3 regions of the Paenibacillus sp. FSL R5-0341 genome follow, and region 3 is predicted to be linked to each of the others. Evidence: predicted binding sites of a transcription regulator. Region 3 holds the regulator's gene; each other region holds the start of a gene.
What was found. The regulator Rex, encoded in region 3, represses fermentation and respiration genes when NADH is low (regulators of the CRP and FNR family bind a similar motif). The targets are predictions, from matches to a motif close to TTGTGAAATATTTCACAA.

Region 1 (3,290 bases), 230 kb from region 3:
TTCGCACCTGGAGCAAATGGTTCACCTGCTTTACGACCATCCGGTGTAGTTCCTGTTTTCTTACCGTATACCACGTTGGATGTGATCGTCAGCACGGATTGCGTTGGCACTGCGTTACGGTAAGCTTTGTGCTTGCGAATCATACCCATGAAGTTCTCAACCAGTTCAACAGCAATGCTGTCTACGCTGTCTTCATTGTTACCGTAACAAGGGAAGTCTCCTTCGATTTCGAAGTCAACAGCGATGCCTTGTTCGTTACGGATTGGTTTTACTTTGGCATATTTGATCGCACTCAGTGAGTCGGCTGTAACCGACAGACCAGCGATACCGCAAGCCATCGTACGTACAATGTCACGGTCATGCAATGCCATTTCGATACGCTCATAACTGTATTTATCGTGCATGTAGTGAATGACGTTGAGGGTGTTCATATACAGCTTCGCGAGCCACTCCATCATTGGTTTGAAGCGTTTCATAACCTCATTGTAATCCAGCACGTCGCTAGTAATGGCAGGATACTCAGGTCCAACTTGTGCTCCGGATTTCTCGTCACGACCACCGTTGATCGCATACAAGAGAGCTTTCGCCAGGTTGGCACGAGCGCCGAAGAATTGCATTTGTTTCCCGATCTTCATCGCCGATACACAGCAAGCAATACCGTAATCGTCACCGTAGATCGGACGCATCAGATCATCATTCTCATACTGGATTGAGCTGGTTTCAATGGATACTTTGCTGCAATAATCTTTGAAAGCTTCTGGAAGTTTCGTGGACCAAAGTACAGTCAGGTTCGGCTCTGGTGCAGGACCCAAGTTGTGCAGTGTATGCAGGAAACGGAAGCTGTTTTTGGTTACGCGTGTTTCACCATTTACAGACATACCACCGATGGACTCTGTTACCCATGTTGGATCTCCACTGAAGAGTTCGTTGTAATCTGGTGTACGCAGGAATTTGACAATCCGCAGTTTCATTACAAAATGATCAACGAGCTCCTGTGCCTGTTCTTCAGACAGAATGCCTTCTTGCAGGTCACGTTCAATGTAGATGTCCAGGAAGGAAGATACACGTCCTAGTGACATCGCAGCACCGTTCTGTTCTTTGATCGCAGCGAGATAACCGAAGTACAACCATTGGAACGCTTCTTTCGCTGTAGTCGCTGGCAAGGAAATATCGAACCCGTGCATATCGCCCAATTGTTTCAGCTCTTGCAATGCACGAATCTGCTCAGACAATTCTTCCCGCAGACGAATGACATCTTCATCAATGACATCAACTTCGAGTGCATTCAATTCACCTTTTTTGTTACGAATCAGGAAGTCTACCCCGTACAAAGCTACACGACGATAGTCACCGATGATCCGACCACGGCCGTAAGCATCTGGCAGACCTGTAATAATCCCTGCTTTACGCGCTGCACGCATGTCGGAAGTATAAGCATCGAATACACCCTGGTTATGTGTTTTGCGAATGTTCGTAAATATATCAATGACGCCTTGAGGCAATTCGAAGCCGTATGCTTCACATGCATCAATCATCATCCGGATTCCGCCTGTTGGTTGAATGGAACGTTTGAACGGAGCATCGGTCTGAACACCGACAATCTGCTCTTTGGTTTGATCCAGATAACCTGGTTGGTGAGAAACAATAGTCGCTGGTGTGTTTACATCAACGTCAAGGACACCGCCGTTATCCCGTTCTTTTTTGGTCAGATCAGATACGATTTCCCACAATTCTTTGGTATTCTGGGTTGCACCTGCGAGGAACGCTTCATCGCCGTAATACGGAGACAAGTTGTGTGCCAGAAAATCATTCACATCTACGGATTTGGTCCATGTTCCTTTGGTAAAGTTTCTCCAGCCTGTTTGTTGTTTGACATCTTTTTCAATCACCGACATCGTAATCCCTCCACTAATTTGGATTTCTGGACACATAACATATTGCTTCATTCGTAGCATTGTGTGCCCAGAGCCGCGATTAATGTGAATTGTTTCACATAAAACCGGAACATGTTCTCTCTACTTGGGAACCGGAACCGCGGGATGAATGTTTTTCTTACATTTTCAGTATACGACTTGGCACTTTCATCATCTGTGATTTTTATCACAAAGTCAGTGAACTAACTCACTCCACCTGCGCTGTGTCCCATTGAACCCTGTAAATTCACACTTAGCCACTGCGCGGGCAGAACAACTTCCGATCGCTGTTATCCCCGGATTTTTTCAATTTTATTTTCCAAAGGGGAAAATTCGGGGATAAAGGCGCACGCTCCGCTTCTTCAGTTTTTTCTGCCCACTCCGTTATTGTGTGAACATCTGGCTCAAACAGCCACATCACGGATTACGTGTAACCTCTCTAGAACCCTTTTGCTCCTCTATGCTCGGAGCAAATCAAATCTTAGAATAAATCCTGAAAAACAGGTGCTTCGCTCTTCTGTTTTTCTGCCCACTCCGTTGTTGTGTGAACATCTGGCTCAAACTGCCACATTACGGATTACGTGTAACCTCTCTAGAACCCTTTTGCTCCTCTATGCTCGGAGCAAACTAAATCTTAGAATAAATCCTGAAAAACAGATGCTCGCTCTTCTGTTTTTCTGCCCTCTTCTTTATTGTCGAACATCTGGTTCAAACAGCCAGAGCACGGATTTCGTGTAACCTCTTTAAGAACCTTTTGCTCCTCTATGCTCGGAGCAAATCAAATCTTAGAATAAATCCTGAAAAACAGGTGCTTCACTCTTCTGTTTTTCTGCCCTTTTCTTTATTGTGTGAAAGACGGCAATCGGGGCTCCCCTCTCGGGGAACCCTGATCTCTTTTGCCGTAAGGCACGCTTCGTTCTGATTCGTTATTCAAACTTTCCGTAGAAAGCGTTGCGGTATACATCAGCCAGTTCAGTTACCAACGGCAACTTCGGATTGGCGGTTGTACATTGGTCTTCGAAGGCACGGTCTGCCAGATAATCGACATGTGCTTCGAAGTCTTTTGCATCAAATCCGATTTCCTGGAACGATTCTTCAATGCCCAATGTTTTGTTCAGGTTACGGATGGCATTGATAAGACTGGTTACGCCTTCTTCTGTCGTGCGAGCAGGCAATCCCAAGATACGGGCGATTTCGGCATATCGCTCATCCGCTACAAAGTGCGAATATTTCGGGAACGATGCAAATTTGGTCGGTTTTTTCGCGTTGTATCGAATGACGTGTGGCATCAGGATTGCATTGGTGCGTCCGTGTGCGGTGTGGTACTGACCGCCCCATTTGTGCGCCAAGCTGTGGTTAATGCCCAGGAATGCGTTG
Region 2 (3,290 bases), 600 kb from region 3:
CTGGTCGTTGAACTTGTCGGACAATATAAAACGCTCCAAAATGTTACCCCGTCAAATCAAGATAAACTGGTGCAATTCCTTGATGAGATCGGTGGCGATATGACGTTGAATGACGTTATACGGGCTTTTCAACAGAGAATCAATTCCTAAACGCCAAGAAATGAGGTTAAAGTGATGTCTGACTTTGACGGAAATGGGTTCGCTGAGCTGTTAATCATTGTCATTCTCGTTGTTTTATTTGTATTCGGTTCTTCCGATATTGACGATCTTACCGATGCACCTTCACAATCCTAAATGGTCGCACGGATATTACAATCCATTGCACTACGAACTGTATACCTGTTGTAAACGCCAGTCCACAGTTTAGTGGACTGGCGTTTTTGGATGACTAGAGAAATAACGGTGAGAAAGCAATCCAGGCCAAAATAAGGGTAAGCACTATGCAGACATTCTCCACAACGGCTCCACGCTTGGTTCCTGTACTCATCAGATTGGCCCGTATGCGCCACTTGAGTGGTGGTAACGGGCGAATCCCCCGATTGGTTAGTGAATCAGCCAACAAGTGCATGGCATATGCCGTACCTCCCGCTACCCAGATCTCCGGTCCCTGCTGCTGAGTCGTGCTGTAAAGCAAGCCAGCCCATATTGCGGTTCCATACAATGTGTGTGTCAACCCCCTGTGGGTTAGCGTGGTACAGAGCATTAACAAGCTGCCTGTAATTAGATTCCATGGTGCGAATGCGTGACCATAGAATACCAGCCCGAGTCCAATGGCAAACATCAGCACTTTGCGGAGTGAACGGGAAGGCAGGAATGACACGAGCGCAATGAGGATCGCAAGCAACAGGTTCCACGGTTTGGCATGCACATAAAAGTACACGAAGACAGCTGTAGGCAACAGAATCGTCTGTAACAACCTGATCAGGCTGTTAGGTAACGCTCTCGATACCAGCAGCGAATTCGGCTCATCGATGTCAGGCAATAACGAACCAATCAGAGCAACCGTAACTGCCGGTGCTGTCACCGGCATACCAGCTAACTGCAGAACAGATAGCGATACGCCTGTCCCGATAATCAGGTGGGATCTTCCCATCATGATGCAAAAACTTCCTTTCGAAGAAATAGGGAACATATACGGCCCAGTTCCGATTTTACAACGAAAACAAAATAAGAACAATAGTTCGCATTTCTTATTTGTATGAAAATAAATATAACTTTCTGTGACCGGGCTCACACTATTAAATTTATGACTCTTCTATCGTTATTAGTGAATTAAATCACATAAACTGTCGTCAGCTACTTGTATAATTTCAAATATAAACCACTAAAATTGTTGGTAATGTACAGCGTCTATCCAAGGAGGCATACACACATGAACGGAAGAAAAGAGAAACTCGTTATCATTGGTAACGGTATGGCAGGAATCAGTACGGTTGAACAAATTTTGAAATTAACTTCGCGATTCGATATCACCGTTTTTGGCACAGAGCCTTACCCTAACTACAATCGCATTATGTTGTCTTATGTATTGGAAGGTAGCAAAACACTGGATGACATCGTGCTGAATGATCTCCACTGGTATGAGGATTATGGGATTACTCTCCATACAGGAACTACTGTAGCCCGAATTGATTCGGATACGCTTGAGGTCGTTACGGAGGATGGAAATCGCTTCCCTTATGACAAAATTATCATTGCCACTGGTTCCAACTCCTTCATTCTGCCGGTACCGGGACATGACAAAGAAGGTGTCGTTGGTTTCCGCGATATCGCCGATTGTAATGTCATGCTCGATGCTGCTAAACAGTACAAAAGAGCGGCCGTTATCGGGGGCGGACTGCTGGGTCTTGAAGCTGCCAAAGGTCTGGTACAATTGGGCATGGAAGTTACCGTAGTACATCTGATGCAGGATCTGATGGAGCGTCAGCTTGATCCGCAAGCTTCAGCCATGTTGAAGGCCGAACTGGAGCGTCAGGGTATCCGTTTCAAAATGGGTGCGCAAACGTCCGAACTGCTGGGGGGCGAACGCGTTGAAGGAATTCGTTTTGCCGATGATTCCGTACTCAATGTTGATTTTGTGGTCATGGCTGTAGGCATTAAACCCAATACGGCTGTAGCCCGCGAAAGCGGTATGGAAGTGAACCGGGGGATTGTCGTGGATGACTATATGCAGACTTCACTTGCGAATGTGTACTCGGTCGGGGAATGTACAGAGCACCGCGGGGTATGTTACGGCCTCGTTGCCCCATTGTTCGAGCAAGGCATGATTCTGGCGAAACATATCTGCGGAGTTGAAACGGCTCCTTATGAAGGTTCTGTTGTATCCACGAAATTGAAAATTTCGGGTGTGGACGTCTTCTCAACAGGTGAATTCATCGACAGCCCTGAGCACACCGTCATTTCACACAAAGATGACTGGAAACGGACTTACAAAAAAATTCTGCTTCGTGACAATAAAATGGTTGGTGCCGTGCTCTTCGGTGACATTACGGATTCTGCCGAATTGCAGAAACTGATCAAAAATCAAACCGAAATGACCGAGGAATTGTACGGTTCGCTCATGGGCACAGGTTGTGGCGGTCATAAGAAAGCAACCTCTGTTGAAACGATGCCCGAGGACGAGATCGTCTGCGGATGTAACGGGGTCACTAAAGGAACTATTGTCGATGTAATTACAAACCAGGGCCTTACCACTGTAGATGAAATCAAAGCCTGTACCGGTGCAACCCGCTCTTGTGGTGGATGTAAACCAGTTGTGGAACAAATTCTGCAATACGTGCTGGGAGACGGCTTCAGCAGTGGAGCCAAACAGGGAATATGCGGATGTACTTCTATGGGCCGAGATGAGATCGTAGCCGAAATTCGTCAAAAAGGACTGCAAACGACCAAAGAGGTCATGAATGTACTGGGTTGGACTCAACCTGAAGGTTGTTCCAAATGTCGTCCAGCGATCAACTATTACCTTGGCATGATTGCACCGGACACACACGAAGATGAGAAGGAATCCCGTTTTGTTAACGAACGCATGAACGCGAATATTCAAAAAGATGGAACATATACGGTTGTACCTCGGATGTATGGCGGGGTGACTACACCAGCGGACCTCAAACGCATCGCTGACGTTTCGGTCAAATATGATGTTAAAGCTGTCAAAGTTACCGGTGGTCAGCGTCTCGACTTGATTGGTGTCAAAAAAGAAGATCTGACTAAAGTCTGGGCTGAACTGGATATGCCTTCAGGTTATGCATACGCCAAATCGCTGCGTACGGTCAAAACATGTGTCGGCTCCC
Region 3 (3,290 bases):
AAAAAGAAAAGCGTTGTGCTTACATCGGCTACGCTCTCTGTCGATAAGTCATTCCAGTTCATGATTGAGCAGCTTGGCTTGCAGGAAGCCGCCGATAATAATCGGCTATTAACGTCGATGCTGCCATCACCTTTCAACTATCGTGATCAGGCACTTTTGGTGATTCCGCGTGATTTCCCGAGTGTGAAGGGCAGTGTGGGTGATGCGCACTTTGTTAATATGCTGGTGCAGTCCCTCGCAGAGACAGCAATTGCCACCCGTGGACGCATGATGGTTCTGTTTACTTCATACAAGATGTTGCGACAGGTCTATGATCCGCTCAAGGAGGCGTTGTCTGGTAACGACATCTCGTTGCTGGGGCAAGGCGTGGACAGTGGAAGCCGCTCCAAGCTGACTCGCAGGTTCCAGGATGCCAAAGCTACGGTACTTCTGGGCACAAGCAGCTTCTGGGAGGGTGTAGATATCCCGGGTGATGCGCTAACCTGTCTCGCTATTGTAAGATTGCCGTTCCAGCCACCGAATCATCCGCTGGTGGAAGCCAAGAGTGAGCTGCTCCAGGAGCAAAAGAAAAATCCTTTTATGAAACTGTCCGTGCCGCAAGCGGTCATTCGGTTCAAGCAGGGATTTGGCCGATTGGTGCGTACCGGGAAGGACAGAGGAATTGTGATTGTCTATGATACACGCGTAATTGAAGCGTACTATGGTAAATTCTTTTTATATTCATTACCTGGTCCAAAAATGGAGCACATGCTCACAGAGCAAATGGTTCCACGAATTACCGAATGGTTGGAAAAACCTGCTAAAGAACAAGAATAATGGTTGTTTTGTTCGTTATATCATTGCATGACGCTGCAGTTTGGCGTTAAACTTTATGAGATCTTTCCGTTTGCGAATAAAGCAGTTGCACGTAAGAACTTATAACCTAAATTACAAGGAGCATTCTGTATAAAAAGTCACTTCTATCTTTGAATTTATACAGAATGCTCATCTTTTCATCTATTATTTTATCGTGGGCTTGGTAAGGGGGAGCAAGAATGAAATCAGATAAAATTTCGGAAGCGGTGGTACGACGTCTGCCTGTATACTTGCGCTATTTGAGCGAGTTGCATCAGCGTGAGGTGGCTACGGTGTCTTCTCAAGAGCTTGGACAGAGGCTGGATCTGAATCCGGCCCAAATTCGTAAAGACCTGGCTTACTTCGGTGATTTTGGTCGAAAAGGGATCGGCTATGATGTTTCCTACTTGATTGAGAAAATTCGTCACATCCTCAAAATCGATCAGCAAATTAATGTAGCTCTGGTAGGTGCGGGTAACCTCGGACAGGCCTTGTCCAACTACAACGCATATCTGAAAGACAACATGAAGATTGTTGCTGTATTTGATGCATATGGACCTAAGATTGGTAGTCAAATCAACAGTTTGACGGTAAAACCAATGAATGAATTGACGGAAGCGGTTAAAACGGATAACATCCGCATCGGTATTATTACAGTTCCAGATACGGAAGCTCAAAATGTAGCCGATCAGCTTATTGAATCGGGAATTGAAGCGATCCTTAATTTTGCACCAACAATTCTAAAAACACCGCCGCATATCCGCATTCACCATGCTGACTTTACAACGGATCTGCTTAGTTTGGCCTATTACTTGGAGACTGGAAAGGACGACGAGGAAGATGACAACAAATAGATGGGTAATTCACAACGGCAAATTTGCGGTTAATGAAGGCGGCACAACATGGAACGTGGTCCACGGATACATGGTTGTTGAGAATGACAAGATTGTGCATATTGGTGAGACATTGCCGGATGAAGACAAAAATTGTACCAAAGTGGATGGAAAAGGACTGTTCTTCCTGCCGGGTCTGATCAATACGCATGGTCATGCAGCGATGTCGTTGCTCAGAGGGCACGGAGACGATCTTGCGTTGCAAGTATGGTTGCAGGAAAAAATGTGGCCGATGGAAGCGAAAATGACTTCAGAAGACGTATATTGGGGAACTTCGCTATCGGTGCTTGAAATGTTGAAAGGCGGAACTACAGCTTTCCTGGACATGTACGATCACATGGATCAAGTTGCCAAAGTTGTGGAGCAATCCGGCGTTAGAGCAGCACTGGCACGTGGTGTAATTGGGCTGTGCTCGGAAGAAGAGCAACTGCGGAAGCTGGAGGAGTCGGCAGCGTTTGCACGTGAGTGGAATGGACAGGCAGATGGTCGCATTACAACCGTAATCTCGCCACATGCACCATATACATGCCCTCCTGACTACATAGAGAAGCTTGTACAGGTCGCGAACGACCTAAACCTTCCTCTTCATACACATATGTCGGAAACGCTTCGTGAAGTCGAGCAGAACGTGGCTGATTATGGACTGCGTCCTGTAGCACATCTGGAGAAACTGGGCTTTTTCTCCCGTCCATCCCTGGTTGCACATGCGGTGCATCTGAATGACGAAGAGATTGAGATTCTGGCTCGACATGATGTGGCTGTATCCCATAACCCGGGAAGTAACCTGAAACTCGCTTCCGGTGTTGCGCGTGTACCTGCGTTGCTGAAAGCAGGAGTTACCGTGTCACTCGGAACTGACGGACCAGCAAGTAACAACAACCTGGATATGTTCGAGGAAATGAGACTGGCTGCATTGATCCACAAAGGTGTATCTGGTGACCCGACGGCAGTGCCAGCGGGTGAAGCATTACTACTCGGAACGTCATATGGTGCCAAATCTATCTTCTTAAACAATACGGGAGCGCTTCAGGTCGGCATGAAGGCTGATTTTATCGCTTTGGACATTGAACAGGCACACTTCTACCCACATACAGACCTGATGTCACATACCATCTACTCGGCTTCTGCCAAAGATGTAGAGCACGTATGGGTGGATGGCAAACAAGTGGTCAAACATGGCGAATGTCTGACACTGGATGAAGAGCGTATTTTGCGTGAGTCTCAATTGGCATTTGATGGTCTGCTTGCTCGTTAATTGCAAGGCAGAACATCATAGGGAAAGGAAGTTCGGCTTTTGAAGAAAAAAAAGAAGTGGATATGGATTTCGCTGCTTGCACTGGTTCTGATTCTGTTTGGACTTCAGCGTTATTACGTCTATGTCACGCAGGACCAACGCAAGGAAGAAGAGCTCGCTATACAGGCAGCACAGAAGCAACTGGGCATTACATCCTATGATGAATTGCGTAAATACATCTGGGGAGACAAAGAAGGCACTGACAACATCTACTGGACCCTGATCGGCAAAAATAAGGATAACCAGGATGTTATGGTCTGGGTTAAATT

Region 1: pflB (formate C-acetyltransferase) is a predicted target of Rex. The motif match lies at 1,978-1,995, and genes of this name have one in related genera.
Region 2: nirB (nitrite reductase large subunit NirB) is a predicted target of Rex. The motif match lies at 1,266-1,283, and genes of this name have one in related genera.

The regions. Positions count from the first base shown of each region.
Region 1 covers NZ_CP150241.1:4,272,637-4,275,926, forward strand. The annotation lists gene pflB (formate C-acetyltransferase) at 1-1,895, opposite strand, end outside; gene adhE (bifunctional acetaldehyde-CoA/alcohol dehydrogenase) at 2,840-3,290, opposite strand, start outside.
Region 2 covers NZ_CP150241.1:4,648,844-4,652,133, forward strand. The annotation lists gene MKX75_RS20865 (hypothetical protein) at 1-150, shown strand, start outside; gene MKX75_RS20870 (metal-dependent hydrolase) at 389-1,096, opposite strand; gene nirB (nitrite reductase large subunit NirB) at 1,373-3,290, shown strand, end outside.
Region 3 covers NZ_CP150241.1:4,044,567-4,047,856, reverse strand. The annotation lists gene dinG (ATP-dependent DNA helicase DinG) at 1-816, shown strand, start outside; gene MKX75_RS18090 (redox-sensing transcriptional repressor Rex) at 1,035-1,688, shown strand; gene MKX75_RS18085 (amidohydrolase) at 1,675-2,982, shown strand; gene MKX75_RS18080 (DUF5590 domain-containing protein) at 3,022-3,290, shown strand, end outside.